3 regions of the Mycobacterium sp. NGS34 genome follow, and region 2 is predicted to be linked to each of the others. Evidence: riboswitches for the same ligand, from Rfam matches in the RefSeq annotation. Region 2 holds a riboswitch; each other region holds the start of a gene.
What was found. Region 2 has a riboswitch for magnesium ahead of AC5Y7V_RS22510 (Rv1535 family protein). Riboswitches for the same ligand answer to the same signal wherever they lie in the genome.

Region 1 (9,936 bases), on a different contig from region 2:
GCACCGACACCCGCGCGGAGGCGTTGCTCACCGGTGCCGCGGCGGCGGCACTGCTGGTTAGGGATTGGCCGTCGATGAACCGCGGCTGGTGCCTCATCCGGACCCGGTGGGGGCGCCGGGTCGCCCGTGTTCTGCCGTTACTCGGTCTGGCGGGGCTGGCGGCGGCGACCCACTTCGCGTCGGGCCGCGCCGGCGAGTTTCGGCACGGCCTGCTGATCGGCGTCGCGGTCGCATCCGTCGTCGTGGTCGCCCCGGTGGCGATGGAGCAGCGTGGTGCCGTCGCCCGCATCCTGGCCCTGCGCCCCCTGGTGTGGCTGGGCACCATCTCCTACGGCGTGTACCTGTGGCACTGGCCAATCTTTCTGGCCCTCAACGGAGAACGCACCGGATGGTCCGGCCTGCCGCTGTTCGCCGCCCGGTGTGGCGCCACGGTGGTCGTCGCCGCCGCCTCGTGGTGGCTGATCGAACAACCGATCCGGCGGTGGCGGCCGGCGCGGGTGCCGCTACTGCCGCTCGCGGCGGCCACCGTGGCCAGCGCCGCCGCGGTGACGCTGTTGGTGATCCCGGTGGGCACCGGGCCCGGCTTGCGGGAAGGCCTGCCGCCGGGGGTCTCGGCGGTGGCCGCGGTGTCGCCGTCCCCGCCCGGCGCCGGCCGGCCCGCACCCCGCGATCCCCACCGGCCCTTCACCGTTTCGGTGTTCGGCGATTCGATCGGGTGGACCTGGATGCACTACCTCCCGCCGACGCCCGGGTTCGCGTTCCTCGACCACACCGTCATCGGCTGCAGCCTGGTGCGCGGCACGCCGTACCGGTACATCGGCCAAACCCTTGAGCAGCGACCGGAATGCGACGGCTGGCCCATCAGGTGGTCGGCGCAGCTCGGCCAGGATCAGCCGGACGTGGCGCTGCTGATCATCGGCCGGTGGGAGACCGTCGATCGTGTCAACGAGGGGCAATGGACCCATATCGGTGACCCGACCTTCGACGCCTACCTCAACGGCGAATTGCAGCGGGCGCTGAACATCTTGAGCGCCAACGGTGTTCGTCTGGTGGTGGCGACCGTGCCGTACAGCCGGGGCGGCGAGAAGCCGGACGGTCGCCTGTATCCGGAGGACCAGCCCGATCGCGTCAACCTGTGGAATACCATGCTGCGCAAAACGGTTGGCCAGCGCGGCGGCGTCCAGGTCCTCGACCTGAACAAAAAGTTATGCCCGGACGGGGTTTACACGGCCAAGGTCGACGGCATAAAGGTGCGCAGTGATGGCGTCCACCTCACCCCTGAAGGGGTGAAATGGCTGACGCCCTGGCTCGAGGAATCCCTGAGATGACCGTTAATCGCCCGTGCGGCAGCTGATTTCCATGCTGTCGGTCTCCCGGACCAGGAAGTTGAAGCTGACGTATCCGTTGTCCGGGTCACGCACGCGGTCGAGATAGGGCCGCATGTCCGCGGCGCTGGCGTTGTCGGCGACGATCAGGGCACCGGTCGACAGGCGCGGTTCGAGCAGTTCGAGCACCGGCAGGTAGAGATCCTTCCACCCGTCGAGCAGGACGAAATCGACGGCACTGTCCAGTTTTTCCAGCGTGGTCAGCGCGTCTCCCTCGAGGATGGTGATCACGTCGTCCAGGCCGGTCTCGGCGAACGTCTGCCTGGCCGCGGCGATCTTGGTGGCGCTGAGCTCGGTGGTCACCACCCGGCCGGCGCCGTTGTCGCGCACCGCCGAGGCCAGGTGCACCGCGGAGATTCCGAAGGACATGCCGAACTCGACAATGGTCGTCGGCCGGGTCGCCCGCACCAGGGCGTAGAGCAGTCGACCGGCCTCCGGCGTCACGGGGATGTAGAACTCGCTCATGGCGTCGGCGCGCTCCTGCGCGCTCATCGGTCGGTCGAAATCGCTGAATTTTTCACGCAACGTCGACATCTGGTTCTTCGTCTCGGTGTACATCCGGTCGAGCACCGTCGCGACCCTGTGCGCCTGCAAAGTATTAGCCATGGTTTCGAGGGTAGTCGCGGCGGCAGATGGGCCCGTTGGGTTAACAGAAACCAACGTAATGGTTGCGTAAAGCAATTTGACGCGCATTGCGTCGCGGTGCAAGATGGACGGGCAAGCACCTCGGTAGGTGAGGCGTCTGCACGGATATAGGCCACTGACCCCGAACGTCGAGAGACGCCCCGGGTCAGGACAGCTCTTCCCGGACCCAAGGGTTGAGCCCAAGTGGCTTCCGGGACCACCGGATACGCCGTGCAGTGCCGAAGCTCCGACGAGAGGGGTGCGACCGGCGGTTTTCGCCGGTCATTTCGCTTCCTCCCGTTCAGGTGACTGTGACGACACCCGCGTGTGTCCCGGCCGTGAGGAGGTGAGGGCGAGATGAGTCCCGGCGACAGTCCGTATCCCAATTCCGTCTTGTCCCGATCCGGTTCCGGCATTCTCTCCGCCGCCTGATTTCTCGGGTGCTCGATAACGCTGCGCGTCAAGCACTTTGCGGGCGGCCAGCGTATGCCACGGGCCGATCGGACCTCCCGACAGGAGACGATCATGGCTTTTGTTGTTACACACCGTCCTACCGGTCCTCAGCGGGGACGCGGCCGGTCGATGCTGCGCATCGGCCGCCTCCTGGTCAGCAAGCTGCACGCGCGCAGCGCGCTGACCCCGCAGGAGCGGGCCAACCTCTATGTCTCGCGGATGCCGATTGCGGTTATCTCGGCATCGTTGGGCGCGCACCCGTCGGACAGCGCCCGCCGCTGATTCGCCGACCCGAGCCGAACTTGGTTGAGATAGCGAGGATTCGATGACGTCGATTTCCGCGGAGCTCGAGGGCGGCGCACGCACCGAGGCGCCGGTCCAAGCCGTGCTGGATTCGGCGCACGCCGGCGACATCGTCGGCGCGTTCGGCCGCATCCGCCGCGACGGCGGGGGCACCGGCCGCCGCTGGCGGCGGCTGCGGACACTGATGGTCATCACCGGCCCCGGGCTGATCGTGATGGTCGGCGACAACGACGCCGGCGGCGTCGCGACGTACGCCCAGGCGGGGCAGAACTACGGCATGGGTCTGTTGTGGACGTTGGCACTGCTGATCCCGGTGCTGTACGTGAATCAGGAGATGGTGCTGCGGCTGGGCGCGGTCACCCGGGTCGGCCACGCGCGGCTGATCTTCGAGCGCTTCGGCAAGTTCTGGGGCGCCTTCAGCGTCGGTGATCTGCTGATCCTCAACGCGTTGACCATCGTCACCGAATTCATCGGCGTATCACTGGCACTCGGGTTCTTGGGCTGTCCCAAGGCGATCGCGATCCCGGCCGCCGCGGTGTTGTTGTTCGCCGTGGTGGCCGGGGGGTCGTTCCGCCGCTGGGAGGGCCTGATGTTCCTGCTGATCGCGGTGAACGTGCTGATCGTTCCGCTGGTATTGATGGCGCACCCCACGCTGAACGCAACGGCGGGGGGACTGGTGCCGCAGTTCCCGGGCGGCCTCAACTCCACCGTGCTGCTGCTCGTCGTCGCGATAGTGGGCACCACGGTCGCGCCGTGGCAGCTGTTCTTTCAGCAGTCCAACGTGGTCGACAAGCGCATCACGACCCGCTGGATCGCTTACGCCCGAGCCGATTTGATCATTGGCATCGTCGTCGTGATGGCCGGCGCGACGGCCTTGATGGCGGTGACGGCGTTCGGGTTGGCCGGCACCGCCGACGCCGGTGCCTTCACCGACGCGGGTGCGGTCGCCTCGGGCTTGTCCCGGCACCTCGGCGGCACGGTGGGCGCGCTGTTCGCGATCATCTTGCTGGACGCGTCTTTGATCGGTGCCAACGCGATCGGGCTGGCCACCACGTATGCCGTCGGCGACGCCTTGGGCAAGCGGCACTCGCTGCATTGGAAGATCAGCGAGGCCCCACTGTTTTACGGCGGGTACGCCGTGCTGCTCGCGGTGTCGGCCGGGGTCGCGTTCAGCCCGGACCACATCCTCGGCCTGGTGACCCAGGGCGTGCAGGCCCTCGCGGGTGTCCTGCTGCCCTCGGCGACGGTGTTCCTGGTCCTGCTCTGCAACGACCGCGCGGTGCTCGGACCGTGGGTAAACACGGTGCGGCAGAACATCGTCGCGTGGACCGTCGTGTGGTGTCTGGTGGTTTTGTCGTTGGCCCTGACGGCGACGACGTTCTTCCCTGGTCTGTCCACGGCCACCATCGAGGCCGGACTCGCGGCCGGCGCCGCGCTCGGCATTCTGGGCGGTGCCGTCTCGATCATCGCCGGCCGGCGGCATCGCGACCTGCGGGACGCGGAAGCCATCGCGGGGGCGCTCGGCGGTGGCCTGGATCCCAATGAGGTCGAGAAGCTCGAGGACGCACCGCTCCTCACGCGCGCCGAACGGCGGGCCGTGCGCCGACAGGATCGGGCACACTGGCAGACCCCCAACCTCGCCGTGCTCGACCGGCCGACGATGTCGCCGATCCGGCGGGCCGGGTTGCTTACCCTGCGCGGCTATCTGGTGGTGGCCGTCGTGTTCGTGATCATCAAGATCGTGCAGGCCGGAGTCATCGGGCCGGCCACGTCATTGTGAACCGTTCGGCAGCAGAACGATTTTGCCGCGGGTGTGGCGCTTTTCCAGTTCCTCGAACGCATCGGCGACGCGGTCCAGCGAGTAGGTTCCTGCTACCTCGAAATCGATGGCGCCCGTAGCGATCAGGTCGGCCATCTCGGCAAGCACTTCCGGCGTCGACGCGTCCACACTGCCCTCGGTTTTGGCGCCGACCTCGCCGGCCTTCTGGAACGAGATGATGGTCTCGATCCGTTCGGGCGCGACGCCGAGATCCAATGCGAGCTGGATGTAGTCGGGGCCGAACAGGTCGATGAACGCGTCGATCCCGTCGGGCGCGGCCTCTCGCAGCCGGTCGGCCAGGCCCTCTCCGTATTCGACGGGGGTGACGCCGTGTGCGCGCAGCCAGTCGGCGTTGCCCGGGCCGGAGATGCCGAGCACCACCGTCTTGCGCAGGGCCAATAGCTGCACGACGAGGCCGCCGACTCCGCCGGCGGCCGCCGAAACGGCGATTGTTTCGCCCGGTTGGGGGTCGACGGCGCGAACGGCGGCATAGGCCGTCGCCCCGACCACGTACAGCGAACCCGCCACCTCCCAACTCAATTCGTGGGGCTTGCGAATGAGTTGGTTTTCCGGGACGGCGGTGTGCGTGGCGTGGCTGGACCGGCGGAAGCTGAAGCCGAGGACTTCGTCGCCGACGGAAAGCCCCGTGACCCCCGGTCCCACGGCGGTCACCACTCCGGCGAGGTCGCTGCCCTCGCCGGACGGAAAGGTGGCGGGGAACATGTCGTGCATCGCCCCGCTTCGGATGGCCGCCTCGCCAGGATTGATCCCCGCGGCGCGAACCTCGACCACCACCTCGCCCGGGCCGGGCGACGGCATGTCCACATCCGCCACGTACAACACGTCGCGGCCCCCGTAGCGGTCGAATCGAACCGCTCGCGCCACCCCAGCCGACATCTGGTCCCCCTCATCCCGTGAATAGGCACCGCCTGCGGCCAGCATAGGCGTGTGCCGTCCCCTTGTTACCGTCCGCATTTCGCAGTAGCGTCAGGCGCCGCGGACGGGACAGGGATGGACACGGAGGGAACCCCATGAAGCTCGCTCGGATCACCGTCGCCGGCTGGGCGGTCGCCGCGGTAGTCGGCGCCGCGACCACCGGCTGCGGTGACTACCATCATTCGTCCCCCTCCACGTCCCTGCCCGGGGCCACGTCGTCGACCGGTTCGAGCGCGGTCACGAGCCCTGCCCCGGGACAGCAGACCGATTACAGCAATTTGCTGATCAAGGCCGGCGACATCGGCGGCGACTTCACGACTCCGCAGCCGCCGGTGCTGAACCCGAACAACGCGCCGGGCGTCGCGCAGCTTTTCGCCAATGCCGACAACAGCCGCCGGATCGGGGCCACGATCCTGATCGTCGCCGACCCGAAGGTGGCGGCGGCGGGAATCGAGAACACCAAGGCCAACTACGCGGGCAAGGTCAGCGGAACGTGGCAGCCCGTCGATATCGGAACCAACGGGGCGATGATTTCCGGTAGCGCCCCGGGCAATTCCCAGGCGATCACGGTCGTCCTCTTCAACGAGGGCAAGGCGCTGGTCAACCTGGAATTCGACAGCGCCCCCAACGATCCCATCGATCCTGGCCTGGCGATCGACGTCGCCCGCAAGCAGGACGCGGCCATCAAGGGCGCTTTGCCCGCCTAGCCCAAATCGGGCCGGGCTACCGCAGTTCCAAACGTCTGGGCGCGGAATGCCTTTGTGCGCACCGGTTTCGGCCGGGCGGTCAGGCCACGACCTGGATGGGATCGCCGACGTTGACCTGGTTGAAATACCAAGCCGCGTTATCCGGGCTCAGGTTGATGCATCCGTGACTGACGTTGGCGTGGCCCTGCGAGTCGACCGACCACGGCGCCGAGTGCACATACACGCCGCTCCAGGTGACCCGCACCGCGTACTGCGCCGTGATCTTGTAGCCCTCGGGTGAACTCAGCGGGATCCCGATGGTCCGCGAGTCCATCACGACGCTGCGTTCCTTTTCCAGGGCGGTGAAGTTGCCGATCGGGGTGGGGCGGCTGGGCTTGCCCATCGATGCCGGCATCGTGCGCAGCACTTCGCCGTTGCGGCTGACGGTAAAGGTGTGCCCGGACAGGCTGGCGACGCCGAGCAACTCGTCACCGGTGTCGAAGCCCGTTGTGAGGGCCTGCACCCCCACCGAGACATGCGTGTGGGTGGGCCAGTAGTGGTTCGGAACCCACTGGACGACGTTGTTCTCGACCCACTCGAAATGGCCGGGCATGTCGCTCGGCGACGTGACGTGGATGGTCCGTTCGGCGGCGGTGCGGTCGGTGACCGGGGCGGTGAACGTGACCACGACCGGGTGCGCAACCCCCACCAGGGCTCCGTTAGCGGGCAAAACGGCGGCAACTCCGGGGACCGGCTCGGGCAGCGGGACGGCGGCCACGGTGCGGGCGCCGCTGCCCAACGCGCCCATGCCGACGATCGCTACCATAACGAATAGATAACGAACCGCTCGACGCATGGCGCTTACCCTTTGCGATGGTTGGACGGACACAACGATATTCTACTGGTTGTCGGCGCATTCCGGTTTTCAGCAAACATTGCCGTGTTCGCTGGATCCGCCGCCCGCCGCCACTCGGGCCGGCCCGCGGCGCGCATCACGACGCCGCCCACGCCCGAAAAGCGTTGAACCGTCGGAGGCCGCGCAAAACCGGTGGCGGCACAACGGCTTTCGCGGCAGCAAAGCCGTGTTAGCCTCAGCCAGGCCGGTGCCCGATGGCCTAGCCCGAACATCAAGGAGCGCGCGGGTGCTTTTCCGTCAACTGGAGTACTTCGTGGCGGTCGCCCAGGAGCGCCACTTCGCCAGGGCGGCCGAGAAGTGCTACGTCTCACAACCCGCGCTATCCGCGGCGATCGGCAAGCTCGAACGCGAGCTCAACGTCACGCTGATCAACCGTGGACACAGCTTCGAGGGCCTCACGCCCGAGGGCGAGCGACTGGTCGTGTGGGCCAAACGGATTCTCGCCGAACACGACGCGTTCAAGGCCGAGGTGCACGCAGTGCGATCCGGCATCGCGGGAACGCTTCGGCTGGGCACGGTGCCCACCGCCTCCACGACGGCGTCGCTGGTGCTTTCGGCGTTCTGTTCGGAGCATCCGCTGGTGAAGGTGCAGATCCTCTCCCGGCTGGCGGCCACCGAGCTGTACCGGCGCGTGCGCGAGTTCGAGCTGGACGCCGCCATCGTGCACACCGCCACCGACGACGCCCACGACGTGAACCTGGTGCCGCTCTACGAGGAGCACTACGTGCTGCTGTCGACGGCCAGCATGCTGCCCGCCGGCACGTCGACGCTGACGTGGCCCGAGGCGGCGCAGCTGCCGCTGGCGCTGCTCACCGCCGACATGCGGGACCGTCAGATCATCGACGAGGCCTTCGCCGGTCACGGCATCACCGTCACCCCGCAGGTCGAAACGGACTCCGTCGCTTCGCTATTGGCGCAGGTGGCCACGGGCAACTGGGCCTGCATCGTCCCGCACACCTGGCTGTGGACGTCGCCGCTCGGAACGGATATCCGCGCGGTCGAGATGGTCGACCCGGCGCTGAAGGCCGAGATCGCGCTGGCCACGAACTCCTCCGGGCCGGGCTCGCCGGTCGCCCGTGCGCTGACCGCGTCCGCGCAACAGTTGCAGCTCAACGAGTTCTTCGACGCGCAACTGCTGGGCATCACGCGCCGGCGCTGACCACCGGCGGTGCCGCCGCCGCGCTGCTCGGGTTGAGCGCCGCCAGGTGTCCGCTTTCCACACCGGCGGCCGGGTCGAGTTCGCAGTCGATGACCGACGGCCCCCTGCCGGCGATCGCCTCGGCCAGCGCCGAGCGCAGCTCGGAGGGCGTGGTGACGTGATATCCCTTGCCCCCGAACGCCTCTGCGATCAGCTCGTGGCGCGCCCGCGCGTTCAGGACGGTCGGCGCGGGGTCCTCCCTCTGAGTGGCCGCGCCCGCCGGCGCCTCGTCGCCGCGGTAGACGCCGCCGTTGTTGAGGATGACGACGGTCACCGGCAGCCGGTAGCGGCAGATCGTCTCGACTTCCATGCCGGAAAAGCCGAACGCGCTGTCGCCCTCGATCGCGACGACGGGGTCACCGGTCTCCACCGCCGCGGCGATGGCGTATCCCATGCCGATGCCCATCACCCCCCACGTGCCGGTGTCCAGCCGGTGCCGCGGCGACTCCATGTCGATGACGTTGCGGGCCAGATCGAGCGCGTTGGCGCCCTCGTTGACCACGTAGACTCCCGGGTTCTCCTGCAGCACAGAGCGAATGGCGCCCAGTGCGTTGTAAAACCGCATGGGGTGCGGGTCGTCGGCGAGCCGCTCGAGCATCTTGGCCTCGTTGCGGGCCCTGCGCTCGGCCAGCTCGTCGACCCATTCGGCGGGCGCGACGACGGGATCCGCGGTCACCGCGTCACATAGCGCCGACATCACCGAGCCGATGTCGCCCACCAGCGGCGCCTCGATCGGCCGGTTGCTGTCGAATTCGGACGCCGCGATGTCGATCTGGACGAACTTGGCCTCGGCCGACCACTGCGGCGCCTCCCCGTGGCCGAGCAGCCAATTCAGCCGGGCGCCGACCAGCAAGACGGCGTCGGCGCGGGCAATCGCCAGCGAACGCGCGGCCGCCGCCGACTGGGGGTGCGAGTCGGGCAGCAGCCCTTTGGCCATCGACATCGGCAGGAACGGAATCCCGGTGTCCTCCACAAACTTCCGGATCGCGCCGTCGGCCTGGGCGTACGCGGCGCCCTTGCCGAGCACGATCAGCGGCCGGCACGCACGCCGGAGCACCTGCAGCGCGCGATCGACCGACTCCGGCGCCGGCAGCTGCCGCGGAGCCGCGTCGACGACCCGCCAAACGGTGGCGGACGCGGCGGACGCCTCCATGGCCTGACCCAGGATGTCGGCGGGGATGTCGAGATAGACGCCGCCGGGTCGCCCGGAGACGGCGGTGCGGATCGCGCGCGCCACGCCGCGCCCGATGTCCTCGATCCGGCCGATCCGGTACGCGGCCTTCGCGAAAGGCCTTGCGGCGTCGAGCTGGTCGAGGTCCTGGTAATCACCGCGCTGCAGGTCGACCATCGCGCGGTTGCTGGAGCCCGAGATCTGGATCATCGGGAAACAGTTCGTGGTGGCGTTGGCCAGCGCGGGCAGGGCGTTGAGGAACCCCGGACCGGACGTGGTCAGGCACACGCCCGGGCGGCGGGTGAGAAACCCGGCCGCGGCGGCCGCGTTGCCGGCCGACGCCTCCTGCCGAAAGCCGATGTAGCGGATGCCCGCTGCCTGCGCGGTGCGGGCGAGGTCGGTGATCGGGATGCCGACGATCCCGTAGATGGTGTCGACGTCGTTC
Region 2 (9,936 bases):
GTCTTCGAGGCGCCGAGCACGCAGGGGTTGCCGATGCCGTATACCTCGGCCAGGCTGCCGTATTCGATCGGGTCGCCGACGGAAGTGCCCGTGCCGTGCGCCTCGACCATGCCGACGGTGCCGGCGTCGACGCCGGCCGCCGCGAGCGCCGCGCGGTAGACCGCGGCCTGCGCCTCGCCGGACGGCATCGCGATGTTCATGGTGTGGCCGTCCTGGTTGGCGGCCGTGGCGCGGATCACACCGAGGATCCGGTCGCCGTCGCGCTGCGCGTCGGTCAGCCGCTTGAGCAGCAGCACCACGCAGCCCTCGCCGGAGACGAAGCCGTCGGCCTTGACGTCGAACGCGTAGCAGTGCCCGGTGCCCGACAGCATGCCTCCTGCCGAGGCGGACGCGGACCTGCGCGGCTCCATCATCACGTTGACGCCACCGGCGAACGCGAGGTTGCTCTCGCCGTCGTTGAGGCTGCGGCAGGCCTGGTGGATCGCGAACAGGCCGGAAGAGCACGCGGTGTCGATCGTGACCGCGGGACCGTGCAGGCCGAGCGCGTAGGCGATCCGCCCGGAGGCCATGCAGGAGATGGTGCCGGGGTTTCCGTACGGTCCGTCGAAGGCGTCGGTGGCGGCGTGCACGAATTGGTAGTCGCCGTAGTTCAATCCGACGAAAACGCCCGTTTCCTCGGCCATGGTGTCTTTGGTGAGGCCGGCATGTTCCATGGCCTCCCACGCGGTTTCCATCAGCAACCGGTGCTGGGGATCCATCGCGGTGGCTTCTTTTTCGGTGATGCCGAAGAACTCGGGGTCGAAGTCGCCGACGTTGTCCAGGAACGAGCCCCACTTGCAGACGGACCGGCCCGGCACGCCCGGCTCGGGGTCGTAGTAGTAGTCGACGTCCCAGCGTTCGGCGGGAATTTCCTTGACAAGGTCGTCGCCGCGGAGCAACGCTTCCCAAAAGAGGTCAGGTGAGTTGATTCCCCCTGGCAGCCGGCATGCCATCCCGATGACGGCAACCGGAGTCACGCCTGCCTTATCCACTGTCCTTCACCTCTCCTTGCCTATCCACAAGTTCCTATCACTGCTGCTCGCTCTTATCTGGGCTTCGAGAAATCTCGTCGAATTTTTTTGCGCGAGCTGGCAACTCCGTCGTAACGCGCAAAAAACCCACCGACCCCCGGATCGAAGCCCACCCGTAAGAACATGGCGCGATCCGAAGCGTAGCGGCTCCGCTTCTCACGCGTGGAAAAATCGTGCGAACGTACAAAAATTTAACAATGAGCAGGCCAGGGGCGGTCGACACCGGGCTTGGGGAACCGGCCAGACGCATACTTTTTGGACGGTATTCGCCCATTGCGTCGCACCGGCGTCGCCGCCAGAGGCGCTGTCCGACAAGGTCTCCGGCGTTTACCAGGCCGGACCGGCGCCGACGAGGGGCGTTGTCGGGGCCGAGCTTGGCGAGCGGCGTCAACCAGCCCGACCCGCGGGGGCCGAGGCCGAGACCAAAATTGGACGCACCGATGCGCTGCATCGAGGATGCGTAATCACGCCATGGTAGGGGCTATTGCGAAACTCCGCAGGCAAATCGCTGAAATCTTTAAGATTGCAAGTTAAGTCCTGCCGAAATTGTGTCGAGATTCATACTTTGCCGTGATTGCCGTGCCCGGTTCGAGGCGCCGCGTGGCGTCGGGGGAGCGGCGCGGGCGCCGTCCGGGGACCGATCACGGGCCGATCACGGCGGGCGGGGCTTTGAATTCATTCGCTGGCGACGGCCGGGCGGCGCGACCGGGACGAGCCGGCCCGGCGCCGCCGTCGTCGCGGTATCCCTCGGGGCGCCAACGGCATTCGCACACGCCTGCGCGGGGCCCCTTGGGGCGGAACCGCCGTTTTCGTCGGGCGGCCGGGCGTTGCGGTGTTGGGGCTCCGGGCTTTTCGTCCGTGCTTCCGTCGGTCCGACGGCTCCTGACTACCATTGCCGGTGAACGCGAGGTGTCCACCAGTGGACGGAGTGCTCACACCATGACCCCACCCATCGGGCGAGCCCGGGTCCCCAGACTGCCGCTTGACGTGGCCAAGGCCGCCGCCGACGAGGCCGCGGTGCCCGACTACATGGCGGAGCTCAGCATCTTCCAGGTGCTGCTGAACCATCCACCGCTGGCGCGCGGCATCAACGACCTGCTGGCCACCATGCTCTGGCACGGCAGCCTGGACCCGCGGTTGCGCGAGCTGGTCATCATGCGGATCGGCTGGCTCACCGCGTGCGATTACGAGTGGACGCAGCACTGGCGGGTCGCGTCGGGGCTGGGCGTGAGCGCCGACGACCTGCTCGGCGTGCGCGATTGGCGGTCGTATGAGGGCTTCGGGCCGGCCGAGCGCGCGGTGCTGGCGGCCACCGACGACGTGGTGCGCGACGGCGCGGTAAGCGACGAGAGCTGGGCCGCGTGCGAGCGCGAATTGCACAGCGACACAGTGGTTCTCATCGAGCTTGTCACCGCCATCGGCGCGTGGCGAATGGTCTCGTCGGTCCTGCGCAGCCTCCAGGTCCCGTTGGAGGAGGGCGTGTCCAGCTGGCCGCCGGACGGCCGGTCGCCTTAACCGATTGACTTATCAGTCAGTAACTCTTAGCGTCGGGCGATGCGAACCAGGGCCGCCGAGATGCTCGGCGTTGAATTTCCGATCTGCGCCTTCAGTCACTGCCGCGACGTCGTCGCCGCGGTGACCAACGCGGGCGGGCTCGGCATCCTCGGCGCCGTCGCGCACAGTCCCGAGCGCCTGCACAACGAGCTGACCTGGATCGAGGAGCAGACCGGCGGCAAGCCGTACGGCGTCGACCTGCTGTTGCCGCCCAAGTACGTCGGCGCCGAGCAGGGCGGCATCGACGCCAAACAGGCGCGCGAGCTGCTGCCCGAGGAGCACCGCGCGTTCGTCGAGGACATTCTGTCCCGCTACGGCGTCGCGGCCCCCGCCGAGGAGCCCAGGGCGTCGTCCGGCGGCCTCAACATCTCGCCCAAGGGCTACGAGCCGTTGCTCGACGTGACCTTCGAGCACGACATCCGGCTGATCGCCAGCGCCCTCGGGCCGCCGCCCGCCGACCTCGTCCAGCGCGCCCACGACCGGGACGTCGTGGTGGCCGCGCTGGCCGGCACCACGCAGCACGCGCGGCGGCATGCGGCCGCGGGCGTCGACCTGATCGTCGCGCAGGGCACCGAGGCGGGCGGCCACACCGGCGAGGTGGCGACCATGGTGCTGGTGCCCGAGGTGGTGGATGCCGTGGCACCGGTGCCCGTGCTGGCGGCCGGCGGGATCGCGCGCGGCCGCCAGGTCGCCGCCGCCCTGGCACTGGGGGCCGAGGGGGTCTGGTGCGGCTCGGTGTGGCTGACCACCGAGGAGGCCGAGACGGTTCCCGTGGTCAAGGAGAAGTTCCTGGCGGCCAGCTCCTCGGACACGGTGCGCTCCCGATCGATGACCGGCAAACCGGCGCGGATGCTGCGCACCGCCTGGACCGACGAGTGGGCGCGCCCGGACACCCCCGATCCGCTCGGCATGCCGCTGCAGACCGCCCTGGTCACCGGCTCCCAGGTGCGCATCAACCAGGCCGCCACCAATCCGGAGTCAAAGGCGCGCGAGCTGGCGACGTACTTCGTCGGCCAGGTGGTCGGGTCGCTCGACCGGGTCCGCCCCGCCCGCTCGGTGGTGCTCGACATGGTCGAGGAGTTCATCGACACCATCGGCCGGCTCGACGGCCTGGTCGATACGTGACCAGCGCGGCCCGCCGGCGCCGCGCGGTCAGCGACGAGGACAAGTCGCAGCGGCGCGAGCAGATCATGTCGGCCGCCAAGGAAGTGTTCGCGCGCAAGGGGTTTCACGCGACGACGATCGCCGACATCGCCAAGCGGGCCGGCCTGGCCTACGGCTCGGTCTATTGGTACTTCGACTCCAAGGACGAGCTGTTCCACGCGTTGATGGCGGCCGAGGAGAGCGCGCTGCGCACCCATGTCGTTGCGGCGCTGGGGGTTCCGGCCCGCGACGTCGGGCGAGAGGAGTCGCTTCGGGTCGCGGTGCGGGCGACGCTGGAGTTCTTCGAGTCCGACAAGGCGACGGTCAAGCTGCTCCTGCGCGACCCGTGCGCGCTGGGCGAGCGCTTCGAAAGACATCTCGGCGGGATCTATGAGCGGTTCATCGACGACATCGAAAGCTTCATCGTCGCCGCCCAGGAGCGCGGCGAGGTGGTCAGCGCCCCGCCGCGCATGGTGGCGTACACGCTGGCGGCGCTGGTCGGCCAGCTGGCGCAACGGCGGCTGAGCACCGACGACGACGTCACCGCTGCTCAGGTGGCCGATTTCGTGGTGGCGCTGGTCCTGGACGGGCTGCGCCCGCGGGGCGCCGGGGGCTAGCGCGCCCGCAGCTTGTTAACGCCTGTGCGTTCACGTAATGACTGCATAAAGATTCGGCGACACCGACCAGATCACATTGACCGTGTCGTGGCGGTCGTGCATTATCGGTCGCGTATGCACCTCGTTAGGTGAGGCGTCTACACGAATACAGGCCACTGACCCCGAACGTCCAAAGACGCCCCGGGTCAGGACAGCTCCTCCCGGCTTAAGGGTTGAGCCCAGGTGGCTTCCGAGGAATCGGACACGTCGTGTAGTGCCAAAGCTCTGACGAGAGGGGTGCGGATCTCCGGCATTGGCCGGTTCCTGTACTCCTTTTGGTGCGCGTGGATCGCGCGGGCAACCGCACGCGCGTCGTGACCGTCGAGGAGGTGAGGGACGCATGAGTTCCAGCGATAGTCCGGGTCGAAGTCCGGGCTGTGTTCCGTCCCGATCCGACCTCCGGCGCTTCTCGGCTGAGTCGCCGCAACGCTAATAGGCTTACCGGCCAAGCGTTCTCGGATCGGAACCCCAACGGGATGGGACACGTCAGTCCAATCAAAGCTCTTGTTTTGACTCCATCCGCTCGTTTGGATTCCGAGGAGACGATCATGACCGCAGTTCTGCACGACGAAGTGGTAACCGTCGCGCCCAAGCTGACCGTGGTGCGCGACACGACCCCGGCCCCCGCGCCCGCCCCCGCCCCCAAGAAGGGCACGACCGTCGTCATCAGCGATCCGCTGGTGGACGGCGCCGCCCACTTCCTGGCCATCGGCGTGCGTCACGTGTACGCCGCGCTGTGGCGGGTGGGTGTGCTGGAAGTCCGGGCCTGATGGTGCTCTATTTGCTCCAAGGGGCTACCCGGCCGCAGGCCTGCCCTGAGGCCAGGTAGCCCCTTGGAGCGCGGGGTTTGAGTAGAATCGAGCCACTGGCATCGATCCGGCGATCACCGGGGAGCCTTCGGAAGAACGGCCGGCAGGCCCAGTAGAACCGAACGGGTAGGCCCGTCACAGCCCTCATCGAGCGGTCGCGTGAGAGCGCGGCAAGCGGGGTGGTACCGCGGCGCTCGCGCACCTTGCGCGTCGTCGTCCCCGGCCTGAGTATCGAGGCCACAGGAGACGACACAGATCGTGACCGAGAACGCGGACGTCAAGGCGTACCCGAAGCCGGCCGGCGGGGCGCCCGATTTCCCGGCGCTCGAAGGCGAGGTTCTCGACTACTGGGCCCGCGACGACACCTTCCGGGCCAGCATCGCCCGCCGCGACGGCGCCCCGGAGTACGTGTTCTACGACGGGCCGCCGTTCGCCAACGGGCTGCCCCACTACGGTCACCTGCTCACCGGTTATGTCAAAGACATCGTGCCGCGGTATCGCACCATGCGCGGCTACAAGGTGGAGCGCCGGTTCGGCTGGGACACCCACGGGCTGCCCGCGGAACTCGAGGTCGAACGCCAGCTCGGCATCAACGACAAGTCCCAGATCGACGACATGGGGATCGCCGCGTTCAACGAAGCGTGCCGCGAATCGGTGCTGCGCTACACCGACGAGTGGCGGGCGTATGTGACGCGCCAGGCTCGCTGGGTCGACTTCGACAATGACTACAAGACGCTGGATCCCAGCTACATGGAGTCGGTGATCTGGGCGTTCAAACAGCTGTGGGACAAGGGCCTGGCCTACGAGGGCTATCGGGTGTTGCCCTACTGCTGGCGCGACGAAACCCCGTTGTCCAACCACGAATTGCGGATGGACGACGACGTCTACCAGAGTCGCCAGGACCCGGCTCTGACCGTGGGCTTCAAGGTGGTCGGCGGCGAGCTGGACGGCGCCTTCCTGCTGGTGTGGACGACGACGCCGTGGACCCTGCCGTCGAACCTGGCGGTGGCCGTCAACCCGGACGTCGAGTACGTGCAGGTGCGGGTGGGGGAGCGCCGTTTCGTGCTGGCCGGGGCGAGGCTGGCCGCGTATGCCCGCGAGCTGGGCGAAGAGCCCGAGGCGCTGGGCACGTACCGGGGCGCGGACCTGCTGGGCACGCGGTATGTTCCGCCGTTCCCCTACTTCATGGACACGGCCAACGCTTTTCAGGTGCTTCGCGGTGACTTCGTCACCACCGAGGACGGCACCGGGATCGTGCACATGGCGCCGGCCTACGGCGAGGACGACATGACCGTCTGCGACGCGGCCGGCATCGCCCCGGCCACCCCGGTCGACTCCAAGGGCCGCTTCGACTCCACGGTCCCGGATTACCAGGGGCAGCGCGTTTTTGACGCCAACCCGAACATCATCCGCGACCTGAAGAACGGCAGCGGCCCGGTGGCGGCCAACGGCGCGGTGCTGGTCCGCCACGAGACCTACGAACACCCGTATCCGCACTGCTGGCGCTGCCGCAACCCGCTGATCTATCGGGCGGTGTCGTCGTGGTTCGTCGCGGTCACCGAATTCCGCGACCGCATGGTGGAACTGAACCAGCAGATCACCTGGTACCCCGAACACGTCAAGGACGGCCAGTTCGGCAAGTGGCTGCAGGGCGCGCGCGACTGGTCGATCTCCCGAAACCGCTACTGGGGCAGCCCGATTCCGGTGTGGAAGTCCGACGACCCGGCCTACCCCCGCATCGACGTGTACGGCAGCCTCGACGAGCTGGAGCGCGACTTCGGGGTGCGGCCCACCAACCTGCACCGGCCCTACATCGACGAGCTGACCCGGCCCAACCCCGACGACCCCACGGGCCGCAGCACGATGCGGCGCATCCCCGACGTGCTCGACGTGTGGTTCGACTCGGGCTCGATGCCGTATGCCCAGGTGCACTACCCGTTCGAGAACCGCGACTGGTTTGACGGCCACTATCCGGGCGACTTCATCGTCGAATACATCGGGCAGACGCGCGGCTGGTTCTACACCCTGCACGTGCTGGCCACCGCGCTGTTCGATCGTCCCGCGTTCAAAACCTGTGTGGCGCACGGGATTGTGCTGGGTTCCGACGGGCAGAAGATGAGCAAGTCGCTGCGCAACTACCCCGACGTTTCCGAGGTGTTCGACCGCGACGGCTCGGATGCGATGCGGTGGTTCCTGATGGCCTCGCCGATCTTGCGCGGGGGCAACCTGATCGTCACCGAGCAGGGCATCCGCGAAGGCGTGCGCCAGGTGCTGCTGCCATTGTGGAACGCGTACAGCTTCCTGGCCCTCTACGCGCCGAAAGTCGGTAATTGGCGAACGGATTCGGCCAACGTGCTGGACCGCTACATCCTGGCCAAGCTGGCGGAGCTGCGCGACGACCTCACCGAGTCGATGGACGTCTGTGACATCTCGGGGGCCTGCGAGCAGCTGCGCCAGTTCACCGAGGCGCTGACGAATTGGTATGTGCGGCGGTCACGTTCGCGGTTCTGGGAGGAAGACGCCGACGCCATCGACACGCTGCACACGGTGCTGGAGGTGAGCGCCCGCCTGGCCGCACCGTTGCTGCCGTCGGTCACCGAGATCATCTGGCGAGGCCTGACCTTCGGCCGCTCGGTCCACCTGACCGATTGGCCGGACGCGGACGCGGTGCCCGCCGATCCCGGCCTGGTCGCCGCGATGGATCAGGTCCGCGAAGTCTGCTCGGCGGCGTCGTCGCTGCGTAAGGCCAAGAAGCTGCGGGTGCGCCTGCCGTTGCCGAAACTGACCGTGGCCGTGGATGACCCGCAGCGGCTCGAGCCGTTTGTGGACCTGATCGCCGACGAGCTCAACGTCAAGCGGGTCGAACTGACCGACGCGATCGACACATACGGCCGGTTCGAGCTGACGGTCAACGCGCGGGTGGCCGGGCCGCGGCTGGGCAAGGACGTGCAGGCCGCGATCAAGGCGGTCAAGGCCGGCGAGGGCGTCGTCAACCCCGATGGCACCCTGACGGCGGGCCCGGCTGTGCTGCAGGCCGAGGAGTACAGCTCCCGGCTGGTGGCCGCCGACCCCGATTACACGGCGGCGCTGCCCGACGGCTCCGGTCTGGTCGTGCTCGACGGCACGGTGACCCCGGAGCTGGAGGCCGAGGGTTGGGCCAAGGACCGGATCCGCGAGCTGCAGGAGCTGCGCAAGTCGACGGGGCTGGACGTGTCCGACCGCATCAGCGTGGTGATGTCGGTGCCCGGCGAGCGCGCCGACTGGGCGCACACGCACCGCGACCTGATCGCGGGGGAGATCCTGGCCACCAGCTTCGAGTTCGGCGAGCCCGCCGACGGCTCGGAGATCGGCGACGGCGTGCGGGTGAGCATCGCCAAGGCGTGAGCCCGACCGGGCTGGAAAAAAAGTCCGAAAAAAAGTTCCAAAAATGTGTCCGAGGTGACGGGGCTCGCTGCTCCTACCTGTGACGGCGGCCCAACGGGGGCCGCGACCACAGTTAAAGGAACACACCATGAGCACCATCGAAGACTTCCAGTCCGCCACCTTCGCCGCCATCCCGCACGAGGACCTGACGGTCGCCGAGGCGTGGGCGTCGAGCCCGCTGGGTGACCCGGCGATCGAGGACGGATCCCTGTCGGAGCCCGCGAATTTTGCGGACTTCGCGCCCACGACCGTGACCCAGCAGCCGCGCTCGCGGGCAACGACCGTCCTGGCCGCCGCGGCTGTGATCGCCGGACTCGGCGTGGTCGGCGGGCTCGGCATGATGCTCATCGACGGGACCGGTTCGAAGCAGGAGAAGCCGGCCGTCGTCGTGCCGAACTCCAGCGTCAGTGCGGTGACGCCCCAGTCGGCCAGCGCGGTCGCGCCGCCGCCCGTGGCGCCGGCGCCGCCGTCCATCGCCACGCCTCCCGACGCCGCGCAACTGCCGAGCGGACCCGTCGGCGGTGGCAGCGCGCCCGTGTGGACTGCACCGGCGCCGGTCGTCGCCGCGCCCGCCGACCCGGGTACCCCGCCCGCCGCGCCGGCCGACCCCGGCACGCCGCCGCCCCCGCCGAACGTGACGGTCAACATCCCCCCGGTGGTGGTACCCGTGCCCATCCCCGTGCCCGTGCCGACGGACCATGACGGCGGTCAGCCGCAGGGCGGCGGTCAGCAGCAGGGGGGTGGCCAGCAGCAGGGCGGTGGCCAACAGCAGGGCGGTGGCCAGCAGCAGGGTGGTGGCCAGCAGCAGGGCGGTGGCGCTCAGCAGGGTGGCGGCCACGGACCGATCGAATGCCTTGCCTGCCAGCAGCACCCGATCCAGCAGCAGCCGATCCACCCGCAGCCGATTCAGCAGCAGCCCGTGCACCCGCAGCCGGTCCAGCAGCAGCCGCTTCACCCGCAGGTGATCCCCGGAAAGAAGTGAAACGCTGGGCATAGGGCGAGGCCGGAGTCTGTAGCCGGTCTCGCCCTTGTGCGTTCCCGGCTCGATAGCTAGCGGTCGCGCAGCGCGCGGTGGGCGTGCGGCCAGAACGGCATGCCCGCCACGACGGTCGCGCCGGTGGCGATGACCCCGACCGCGACGTCGACGCTCTCGCGGCCCTCCTGAGCCCAGTAGACGTCCTTGAGGTCCAGCAGCAGGGCCAGCTCGTCGACAATCATCGCGTTCGCGGCACCGAATGCGACCGCCGCCGCGGGATGTCGTCGCTGCTTTTCCGTTCCCCG
Region 3 (9,936 bases), on a different contig from region 2:
GAGTCGCGGGTCAGGTACGCGCCGGACGGCGGCCGCGCGGTGCCTGACTCGGCCTCGCTGCGCTGCAGCTTGCGGGCCGCGGTCCATTCGATGGTCAACAGCAACAGGAAGAACGGGATGGCGAACAGCACCGGGTCGCGTACCTGCGGGGGCAGCGCGAACCAGAACCCGGTGACAGCATTCACACCGATAGATTACGACCATCGGCCGACTCTGGTAACGGCACGTACCAAAGAGGTGTTGAGCACTTGACCGAAGTGGTGGTAATCGGCTCGGGGTTCGCCGGGTTATGGGCGGCACTCGGCGCGGCCCGGCGGTGCGACGAGCTCGCCATCCCCCCGGGCGGCGTCGACATCACCGTGGTGAGCGGCAAACCCTTCCACGACATCCGGGTGCGCAACTACGAAGCCGACCTGACGCCCTGCCGAATCCCGCTCGCCGACCTGCTCGACCCCGTCGGCGTCGCCCACGTCGCCGCCGAGGTGACCGGCATCGACACGGGCGCCCGCACGATCACCACGTCGAGCGGCGCCACGTACGGGTACGACCGGCTGGTGCTGGCGTCGGGCAGCCACGTGGTCAAGCCCGCCATCCCGGGGCTGCGGGAGTTCGGGTTCGACGTCGACACCTACGACGGCGCCGTCTCGCTGCAGCGCCACCTGCGCGAACTCGCCGGCGACTCGCCGACGCCCGCGGCGGCCACCGTCGTCGTGGTCGGTGCCGGACTGACCGGCATCGAGGCGGCCAGCGAGCTGCCAATTCGGCTGCGCGCCTTGTTTTCTCGGCGAGGAATCCCTCCTCGGGTGGTCCTGGTCGACCGCAACCCTCTGGTGGGCTCCGACATGGGGTCCTCGGCGCGTCCGGTGATCGAACGGGCCCTGTCCGACAATGGGGTCGAGATCAGAACGGGCACCGGCGTCGCCGAGGTGACCGAGCGGGGCGTGACGCTGTCCTCGGGGGAACAGCTCGAGGCGGCCACCGTGGTGTGGTGCGCCGGCATGCGGGCGAGCTCGCTGACCGAGCAACTCGCCGTGCCGCTCGACCGACTGGGCCGGGTGCAGGTCGACGACTACCTGCGGGTGGTCGGTGTGCCCGGTGTTTTCGCCGCCGGCGACGTGGCGGCAGCGCGCATGGACGACGACCACCTGTCGGTGATGTCGTGTCAACATGGGCGTCCGATGGGCCGCCACGCCGGCTACAACGTCATCAGCGACCTGTTCGACGAGCCGATGCTGGCACTTCGAATCCCTTGGTACGTCACGGTTCTCGATCTTGGCCCGGCGGGAGCCGTCTACACCGAGGGGTGGGATCGGAGGGTGGTTTCGACCGGGCCCGAGGCCAAGGCCACCAAGCAGACCATCAATGCGAGGCGGATCTACCCCCCGCTGAGCGGCAGCCGCGCCGAGCTGCTGGCCGCAGCCGCGCCGGAGCTGCAGGCGCGCCCCTGAGCGCACCGAGTCGGTCAGTCCGCCTGTGCCTTTTCCCCCGCGTACCACTGCACCGCGCGAACCCCCGGCTGCAGCGAGAGCTCCGCCACCAACCGCTCGAGCTTGGCCGGTGTGGGGCCGTCCATCAGCAGGTGCGCGGTCAGGGTGAGTTCGTCGTCGGCGGCGTGCCCGGTGTGGATGCCGCGCAGCGTGATGTCGTTGCCGCCGGCGTGCTGGACGATGTGGGCGCGGGCGTACTTTTCGGACTTCGGGCGACAGACCACCTGCACCAGGTAGGGCTGCAGGCCTTCGTCTTCCTCGGCGGCGTCTTCGCGGTCGATCAGCCGCCCGAGCGGGCGCCCGAATAGGTGGATGGCGACCACGGCGCCGGTCGCGATCGCGGTGAAGACCAGGTGGCCCGAGGCGGCCAGCACGCCCACCGCGGCCGAGCACCACAGGGTCGCGGCGGTGTTGAGGCCGCGCACATTGAAGCCGTCGCGCAGGATCACGCCCCCGCCGAGGAATCCGATCCCGGACACCACGTAGGACGCGGCCCGGGTGGGGCTGCTGTCCTCGGTGACGACGGAGTAGAGCACGAACAGCGTCGCGCCGCCGGCCACCAGCGCGTTGGTGCGCAACCCGGCCATGCGGGCCCGCCACTGCCGCTCCATCCCGATCAGGGCGCCACAGCCCACCCCGACGCCGAGCCGGAGGGCGAATTCGGCGACGCTCAACGTCGTCATGACAGCGCACCTCCCTCCCCCGTCGGACGGCGGCAGCTAAGCACGCTCAGGTAAACGGCAGGTGGACCGCACCGGATCGGGTCGCCTGGTCGTCACTGTGCCGCAACCGGCGGGTCATCCGGTGCTAGGCCTTGGAAAGTTGGTGCGGGCAATAGAATTTCGCGGAGATCATGGCGAAGTTGGATGCGTTCTCCATGTCCATGCCGGGGTTGTGGGTCTTCACGTCGTGCACCAGCTCGAGGCCCGACTCGCCGTTGTTGAGGCACGTGCACACGGCTTTGGCCGACGCGACGGCGGCGTCCGGGCTCGAGTAGCTGATGCCGACCTGGTGCAGCGCGGCCAGGAAGCCGGCATCGTCACCCTGCGGGGGCGGGGGCGGATCGGCGTGCGCGGGCACGGCCAGGCCGACCGTCATGGTCACGGCGCCCGCGAGCGTTAGTAGTCTCTTCATTCGTCTCCTTCCAATTCTGTTGCGCCCTAACCCGATTGCGCGTCGGACGGGACGACCTGTGGCCTGTCGCCCTTCCTGAGGTGCACCGCGTGGATGCCGGGCTTCTTCGCCAGCTGCTCGAGCAGGGCGTCGAGGCCTTCCTGGTCGACGTTGTGGTGCTGCACGCTTTCGGGCTGTTCGGATATTTGGGCCACCAGCCGCTTGAGGTTTTCCGGCGAGTGGGCGTCCTTGAGGTCCTTGATGGGTTTGATGCGGCCGCGCACGCCGGCGCCGCTGAGCGCGCTGGGGGCCCCGGCGCCGAAGGCGCTGCCCAGCATCCCGGCCACCGACATGGCGCTGAGCAACCCACCCTCCCCGAGCGCGGCGGCCGGGACCGCGTCCGGCCCGGCGGCCGACAGCGCGGCGGCCACCGTGCGGATGGCCGGGGTGGAGGTGGCCCAGCTCGGCGGGACGGACAGGTGGCCGACGAGAGTGCCGGCGTTGCCCATGCCCGCCGAGACCGAACTCGTCAGCCAGCCGCGCCCCCAATTCGGCGCGCCGAGCCCGGCGCCCAGGGCGTCTTTCGGGAGCGCCGCGTAGGCCGGTGGCGGCGCGAACTTGAGGAACTGCGACACGGGAAAGTTCGTCAGCAGCCCGATGTCGTTGAACTGGGTGGTGAAGCCCAGTGGGACCTTCACCGCGTTGTACAGGGCCATAAAGGTGCTGGCCCCGCTGGGCCCGAACAGGCCGTTCAGCAGGCCGTTGACGGTGGTCGTGTAGGAGGTGCTCAGGTTGGCGCCGGTTTGCAGCAGTGCCGACAACGGCCCGCCCGCCGTCGTCAGCGACGACGACAGGGACGAGACGATCGACTGCGCGCTGCCGGCTGAGGTGCCGGCGGCCTGGGTCAGCGCCGCCGCCTGGCCGGCCAACCCGCCCGCGTTGGTGATCTGCGGCGCCTCGGTGAACGGGGTGACGTCGGCCGCGGCCGCCGACGAGCCGGCGTAGGTGTCCATGGCCAGCGCGTCCTGGGCCCACATTTCGGCGTACTGGATCTCGGTCGCCGCGATCGCCGGGGTGTTCTGCCCGAAGACGTTGGTCGCCACGAGCTGCGCCAGTTGGCTGCGGTTGGCCGCGATCTCCGCCGGCGGCACGTGCGCGGAAAACGCCGTCTCATAGGCCGTTGCCGCCGCGGTGGCCTGGGTGGCGGCCTCGGCGGCCTGCGCGGCGGTGCCCTGCATCCAGGCCAGATAAGGAGTCACCGCGGCGGCCATGCTCACCGAGGACGGGCCCACCCACGCGCCGCTGGTCAGGCTGTCGATCACCGACGTATAGGAGGAAACGGTGGACTGCAGTTCGCTGGCCAGCCCCTCCCAGGCGGCGGCGGCCTGGCGCAGCGAGCCCGATCCGGGGCCCGCGTAGATCCTTCCCGAGTTGAACTCGGGCGGAAATGCTGCGTAAAACATGGTCACTCCTCGATGGCCGGGATGACGATGATGGTGGCCGCCGCGGGATCGGCAGCGACGACGCCACCGAGCGAGGCCGCGGTCGCGCCGCCGGCGCCGGCGGACTGGAAGGCCGCGGCCCCGACCGCGCGTCCGGCCAGGCTGGACAGGGCCATCTGGCTGAAGACGCCTTCCTCGCCGGCGAGCGAGGCGATCGGCGCGGCCGCCGCGTTGGCCGGCAGCACCTGGGCGAGCGTTTTGATCGCGGGGGCGGCCTCGGTCCAGCCCTGCGGCACCGACAGGCCGCTGACCAGGGCCGCCTTGCCCATGGCGCCCTGCGCGCCGACGGCCGAACTCAACATCGGCTTGACGGCGCTGGCACCCTGCGTCAGCGGCGCCAACGCCCCGGAGATGGCCTTCGGACCGGCCAGATAGGCGGCGGCCCCCTGCCCGTTCTGGCCCCAGGCGTAGGCCTGCCCGAACGACAGGAACGGGCCGCCGGGTATCGCCGTCCATCCCTGCAGGGAGTAGGGCCCGGTGAGGGTCGACATGATGGTGTTCCAGTTCGCCAGGTCGGTTCCCAGACCCGCCGGCCAGGACGACGTCGGCGGCAGGTTGACCAACTGCGGCAGGGCGAGCCCGGACAACAGGTTGGTCGACCCCGTCGTCGGCGAATTCAGCAGGCCGCTACCGAGGCTTTGCAGCGCGGTCGGGAGGGAGTTGATCAGCTGGGACAGCTGCGTGCCGATATTCAGGCCGCTCGCCCCTCCGGCCTGGGAGACCGCTGCCGCCTGCGCCGGCGCGGCCGCGGCGTTCGTAGTCTGCGGCGGCTCAGTGAACGCGGTGAGCTGCGACGCGGTCGCCGACGAGGCGGCGTAGGCGTACATGGCGGCGGCGTCCTGGGCCCACATCTCGGCGTATTGGGCTTCGGTGGCCGCGATGGCCGGGGTGTTCTGGCCCAGGAAATTGGTGGCGATCAGCGTCATCAGCAGGGCCCGGTTGGTGGCGATCACCGGCGGCGGCACCGTGGCCGCAAAGGCCGTTTCGTAGGCGCCCGCGGCGATTTTTGCCTGGCTGGCCGCCTCCTCGGCCTGCGCGCCGGTGGCGCTCATCCAGGCCACATACGGCGCCGCCGCCGCTGCCATCGCGATCGAGGAGGGCCCGGTCCACGGCCCGGTCGCGAGGCTCTCGATCGTGGCACCGTACGAGGCGGCCGTCGACTGCAGCTCCATCGCCAACTCGTCCCAGGCTGCCGCGGCTGCCAGCATCGGCCCCGACCCCGCGCCGACATACATCCGCCCGGAGTTGATCTCCGGTGGTAGCGCCCCGAAATCCAACATCTATTTCCTCCCGCTCCCCTAAGTGGCCGCCATGGTAGGCGCGGCTTTCGGCCGCGTCCGCAACCGTGCGGCAGCTCTAATGGAATCCATGGAATCCGCTGTTGAATTCACGCGTTGATTTGACGTGTATGACGGCAACAGGGTTCCACGCTCCTAGTGAAAAAGGGTCAGAGGCGGCGGCCCGCCCGATCGATCAGGCGCCGCTGCCTTATGTAGCGATCATCGTGATTGCAACGTATTCATCGTGCGTTCCTGGCGTGTAATAGTAAGGTAAACGACAGGTGTCACAGCGGGCTTGCGCCTGTGAGGATGCTGCTCATCAGCTACCACATGTCTGTGCGGAAACCATTGTCCAGTCTACTAGTAGGCAATTTTCAGCAACCATCCAGAAATGCCGCCTAATTTGTCCATGCGTAAACAGACCTTATCGCCGGGCCGCGGCGTTCCGGCGACTCGGCGATAGTCAACCTCTGCAATTAATGAAACGCGTCGTCGCTATTGAACAACGTTAAGCAATTAACATATTTGTCATGTCAGAGTGTGAAATGTCGGCGCATGCGTGGCGCGCATTTTGCCCACGGGCCCGCACGTCGACCGCAATTCTTATGCGACGCATCTAAACCGGCTCGAGCCGACGGCACCGTCGCCGCCGGCAAGTGTTGTGCCGACCTCTCCGGGCCCGTTTGCCCTCGCTTTCGCCCGGTCACGGCAGGTCAACGTCGCCGAATCGATGGTTTGTCGTCATCTGGTGCTCCCCTAAATTTCACCTAGCGTACGCATTCGTTGCTGGCCGAACGCTGATTTGCTGCTGGAAGTTTGCTGTGAGCGGCGGGGGTCGATTCGCCGTGGCCACCGCGCCGCAGCGCTGCCCGGCGGTGTGATCGCGAGGTTGCGGAAAGCTCAATCCGCGCGGGCGCGACCTGTGAGGCGGCGCCCTGCGACCGGTCCTAGCCGGCCGCCGGGGGGCGAGCGACGAAGGTGGGACGGAAGCCATACTGCGGCACTGCGCGCCCGTAGGGTTGTGCGCCCGTGGCTCCGATCGGCACCCCGGGCATGCCGGCCGCCATCGCCGGGGGCGCAACCATCGGCGTTCCACCGAGCGACGACGCGAGCGGCCCGGCCAACGGCGCGGGCGCGGTCCAACTCGGCGGCACCGACAGCGCGCCGATCGTCGGCGCGTGCCCGAGCCCGGTCGAGACGGCGCCCCCGACGGCGGGGCCCGCGACCGCCTCACCGATCGCGCCGTCGATCGCCTGGCCGGCCGCGTCGGCCGCGTCGCCGGCGGCCCCCTGGCCCAGCAGGCTCAGGAACGGGGCCAGCGTGTTGCTGGGCATGTAGAACCCGGATGAGAAGGCGGTGTTCCAGATGTTGGCGTTGGGTCCCCACTGGGCCCAAAGGTTGTCCAGCGTGGCGGATCCCGACCCCGACCCGGTCAGGAGCCCCATGACCTCCGACGCAGGAGTCTGCGACGACGCGGGCGACGCCAGCCCCTGCAGCGCGGAGGGCAGCGCGGCCATCAGCTGCGACATGGTGCCCTGCTGAGCGCCGGCCGGGGTGGCGACGGCCTGGGCCACCGCCGCCGACTGGGCGCTCGGCCCACTGGGGCTGGTGGTCCGCTGCGGCTCGCTGAACTGGCTCAACTGGGTCGCGACGGCGGACGAGGCGGCGTAGCCGTACATCGCGGCGGCGTCCTGGGCCCACATTTCGGCGTACTGGGCCTCGGTGGCCGCGATCGCCGGCGTGTTCTGACCCAGGATGTTGGTGGCGATCAGCGCCATCAGCTGGGCACGGTTGGCCGCGATCACGGCCGGGGGCACCGTCTCGGCGAACGCGGCCTCGTACGCCGCCGCGGCGCCCTCGGCCTGTACCGCGGTCTGCTCGGCCTGCTCGGCCGTCGTGCCCAACCAGGCCGCGTATGGCGCGGCGGCGGCCGCCATCGCCAGCGAGGCCGGGCCGTGCCATTCCTCACCGGTCAGAGCCGTCAGTACCGCGCCGTAAGACATTGCGGTGGAATGCAATTCGGCGGCGAGCCCATGCCAGGCCGAGGCGGCGGCCAGCATCGGGCCCGAGCCCGGCCCGGAGTACATCCGGCCGGAGTTCACCTCCGGTGGGAGGATTGCGAAGTCGAGTGCAGCGGTCATCGTCGGCCCCCTCCCCTAGCGCGCCGCGACTGGAGTGGCGTGCCTGCTGAAATATGTTGTGGCTGTGACGAATTCGTGGGCCGCATCAGCGAGCGCGGCCGGGCGTGCGAAGACAAGCGACATGGGACTACTCCTCACGGATAGAGGGTGACCCGGGCCGGCCGGCAATGATGACTGGTTTTCAGCGCAATCCACGGGCGCGATCCGCTAGGCGGACGCGTCGGTACGAGGTCTGGCGGGGTGAGCCGTTCAGACGGTCAGAAAGGGGCCGGGGCCGGATCGAATCGAAATGGTCGATCTGGAATATGGACTATCGCCGAGACTCATTTCGCTCTCACCTCCTCACGGCCTGGGCACACGGGGATTCCTTCGACTCGCACACGGGGTGAAGGTCCCGGGCTGAAACTCCCGGAGGCCGCACCCCTCTCGTCAGAGCTTTGGCACCACACGGCGTATCCGATCTGAGCCGGAAGCCACTTGGGCTCAACCCTTAAGCCGGGAGGAGCTGTCCTGACCCTGGGCGTCTTTCGACGTTCGAGGTCAGTGGCCTGTATCCGTGCAGACGCCTCACCTAGCGAGGTGCTTGCAGAGGCCATGGTGGCACCCGGGCAGCGGATCAGTCAAACCAGCTGCCACACGTTCGCAACGATTCGGCCGTCATCCCGCGGCCGGGGGGCGCGGCATCACGGTCACGCGGAAGCCGTAACGCGGGCCGTGGCCGTACCCTCCCGCGGCCGTCGCGGCGGGCATGCCCGGCATACCCGGTATCGGTCCCGGCCCCGCTCCCACGGCACCGGCGCCCGGACCGACCGCGTTGGTCCAGCCACCGCCGGCGAAGGTCGCCCCCGCGTGGTTCTCCACCTGCGCGGCGGCCGTCCAGGCCTGCGGCACGGACAATCGCCCGACCAACGCCGCCTGGTTGGTGCCGCCCGAAATCGCTGCGCTCAGGTCGCCCGCTATGCCTCCCGGGGCGGCCCCGGGCGTCAACAGCGGCAACCACCCCGGGTTCCCGGCGCCGGCGCCCATCGGTGGCAGCGCGGTGGCCCCGGGCGTCGAGGAGACCGCCACCGCATTGATATCCGACATCCCGGCCGTGACAGCCGGTTCGATGATGGCGGGACTGACGTAGCCTGCGGAGACGAATCCGTTGACGAACGACGAGTTCAAGAACGTGCCGATCGCGTTGCCGTCCGCGCCGTCCAGGAAATTCAGGATCGCGTCGAGCAGCCCCTGCCCCGGGATGGCCGCCGCGGGGTTCGCGACAGTCGACAGCGGTGACGAGAACCCTTGCAGCGCAGTCGGGATCGCGGACAACAGCTGGTCCATCGTCTGGCTGCCGGTGCCCGCCGCCGTGCCCGTGGCCTGCGTGACCGCCGAGGCCTGCGCGGCCGGCCCGGCCGGATTGGTAGTCTCCGCCGGTTGATCGAACGGCGTCAGCGTCGAGGCCGCCGCCGAACTCCCGGCATAGCCGTACATCGCCGCCGCGTCCTGGGCCCACATTTCGCCGTACAGCGCCTCGGTGGCGGCGATCGCCGGCGTGTTCTGACCCAGGAAATTGGTCGCAACCAGCGCCGCGAGCAGGGCACGGTTGGCCGCCACCTCCGCCGGGGGCACCGTCATGGCGAACGCCGCCTCGTAGGCCGCCGCAGCGGCCGCCGCCTGGGCGGACGCCTGCTGGGCGAGCGCCCCGGTGCTGGTCATCCACTGCACATAGGGCGCCGCGGCGGCGCCCATCGACGCGGAGGCCGGCCCCATCCACTCCTCGCTCGTCAGCCCCGTGATGACCGAGTCGTATGACGCCGCCGTCGAACCGAGCTCCGCACCGAGCGCGGCCCAGGCCGTCGCGGCGGCCATCATCGGCGCCGAGCCCGGCCCGGCGTACATGCGGGCGGAGTTGACTTCCGGTGGTAGTGCTCCGAAATCCATTGCCAACACCTCCCTTAACCGGCCGTCACGGTGTCGGCGGCAAGCATGGCTGCGTTGCGCGGTGATTTCCGTTGTGTTACAAAGAAATACATCGGACTACTCCTTCGAAAAAGCGGATAGTCCGACCCGGCTACGGGCAGGTAACCGCCGAGCGATGTCGGGTGTTGCCGAATCAAACGGCGGCGGCGCGCCGCGACCGGATCGGAAAGAAACGGTCGTTGTTCTCATGCGTTAACAGTCAATTCGGCCAGTGCGCCCACCTCCCGTCATCGCCCGAGGCGCTCACGGACGGGCGCCATGGTTGCCCGAATCGGGACGAGACCCGGCGAAAACCATGCGTAGGGCAAAGCCGCCTGATTTCTAGGCGTCTTGCGACGATAGACCTAAATCCCCTTCTCAAGACCCATTTCCGCGGGGAAACTGCGCTCGGCGATGAGCGTTGAGGATCATGGTGGCACCGGTGCGAACGCCCGGCAATGCGAACCGC

Region 1: it holds a riboswitch for magnesium, as region 2 does, so the genes downstream of both, AC5Y7V_RS02415 (hypothetical protein) here and AC5Y7V_RS22510 (Rv1535 family protein) in region 2, are expected to answer to the same signal.
Region 3: it holds a riboswitch for magnesium, as region 2 does, so the genes downstream of both, AC5Y7V_RS12615 (PPE family protein) here and AC5Y7V_RS22510 (Rv1535 family protein) in region 2, are expected to answer to the same signal.

The regions. Positions count from the first base shown of each region.
Region 1 is NZ_JCALDM010000001.1:488,986-498,921, forward strand. Features, by position in the region: gene AC5Y7V_RS02405 (acyltransferase family protein) at 1-1,328, shown strand, start outside; gene AC5Y7V_RS02410 (O-methyltransferase) at 1,332-1,991, opposite strand; M-box (ykoK) riboswitch at 2,104-2,275, shown strand; gene AC5Y7V_RS02415 (hypothetical protein) at 2,535-2,744, shown strand; gene AC5Y7V_RS02420 (NRAMP family divalent metal transporter) at 2,788-4,545, shown strand; gene AC5Y7V_RS02425 (NADP-dependent oxidoreductase) at 4,537-5,481, opposite strand; gene AC5Y7V_RS02430 (hypothetical protein) at 5,616-6,227, shown strand; gene AC5Y7V_RS02435 (L,D-transpeptidase) at 6,307-7,062, opposite strand; gene AC5Y7V_RS02440 (LysR family transcriptional regulator) at 7,349-8,281, shown strand; gene oxc (oxalyl-CoA decarboxylase) at 8,265-9,936, opposite strand, start outside.
Region 2 is NZ_JCALDM010000010.1:28,311-38,246, forward strand. Features, by position in the region: gene pks2 (sulfolipid-1 biosynthesis phthioceranic/hydroxyphthioceranic acid synthase) at 1-1,031, opposite strand, end outside; gene AC5Y7V_RS22495 (carboxymuconolactone decarboxylase family protein) at 2,022-2,585, shown strand; gene AC5Y7V_RS22500 (NAD(P)H-dependent flavin oxidoreductase) at 2,625-3,749, shown strand; gene AC5Y7V_RS22505 (TetR/AcrR family transcriptional regulator) at 3,746-4,384, shown strand; M-box (ykoK) riboswitch at 4,498-4,667, shown strand; gene AC5Y7V_RS22510 (Rv1535 family protein) at 4,972-5,193, shown strand; gene ileS (isoleucine--tRNA ligase) at 5,491-8,616, shown strand; gene AC5Y7V_RS22520 (hypothetical protein) at 8,744-9,637, shown strand; gene AC5Y7V_RS22525 (hypothetical protein) at 9,706-9,936, opposite strand, start outside.
Region 3 is NZ_JCALDM010000004.1:199,954-209,889, reverse strand. Features, by position in the region: gene AC5Y7V_RS12645 (sterol desaturase family protein) at 1-185, opposite strand, end outside; gene AC5Y7V_RS12640 (NAD(P)/FAD-dependent oxidoreductase) at 249-1,448, shown strand; gene AC5Y7V_RS12635 (MgtC/SapB family protein) at 1,463-2,170, opposite strand; gene AC5Y7V_RS12630 (DUF732 domain-containing protein) at 2,295-2,621, opposite strand; gene AC5Y7V_RS12625 (PPE family protein) at 2,648-4,063, opposite strand; gene AC5Y7V_RS12620 (PPE family protein) at 4,066-5,382, opposite strand; gene AC5Y7V_RS12615 (PPE family protein) at 6,330-7,523, opposite strand; M-box (ykoK) riboswitch at 7,938-8,109, opposite strand; gene AC5Y7V_RS12610 (PPE family protein, SVP subgroup) at 8,181-9,449, opposite strand.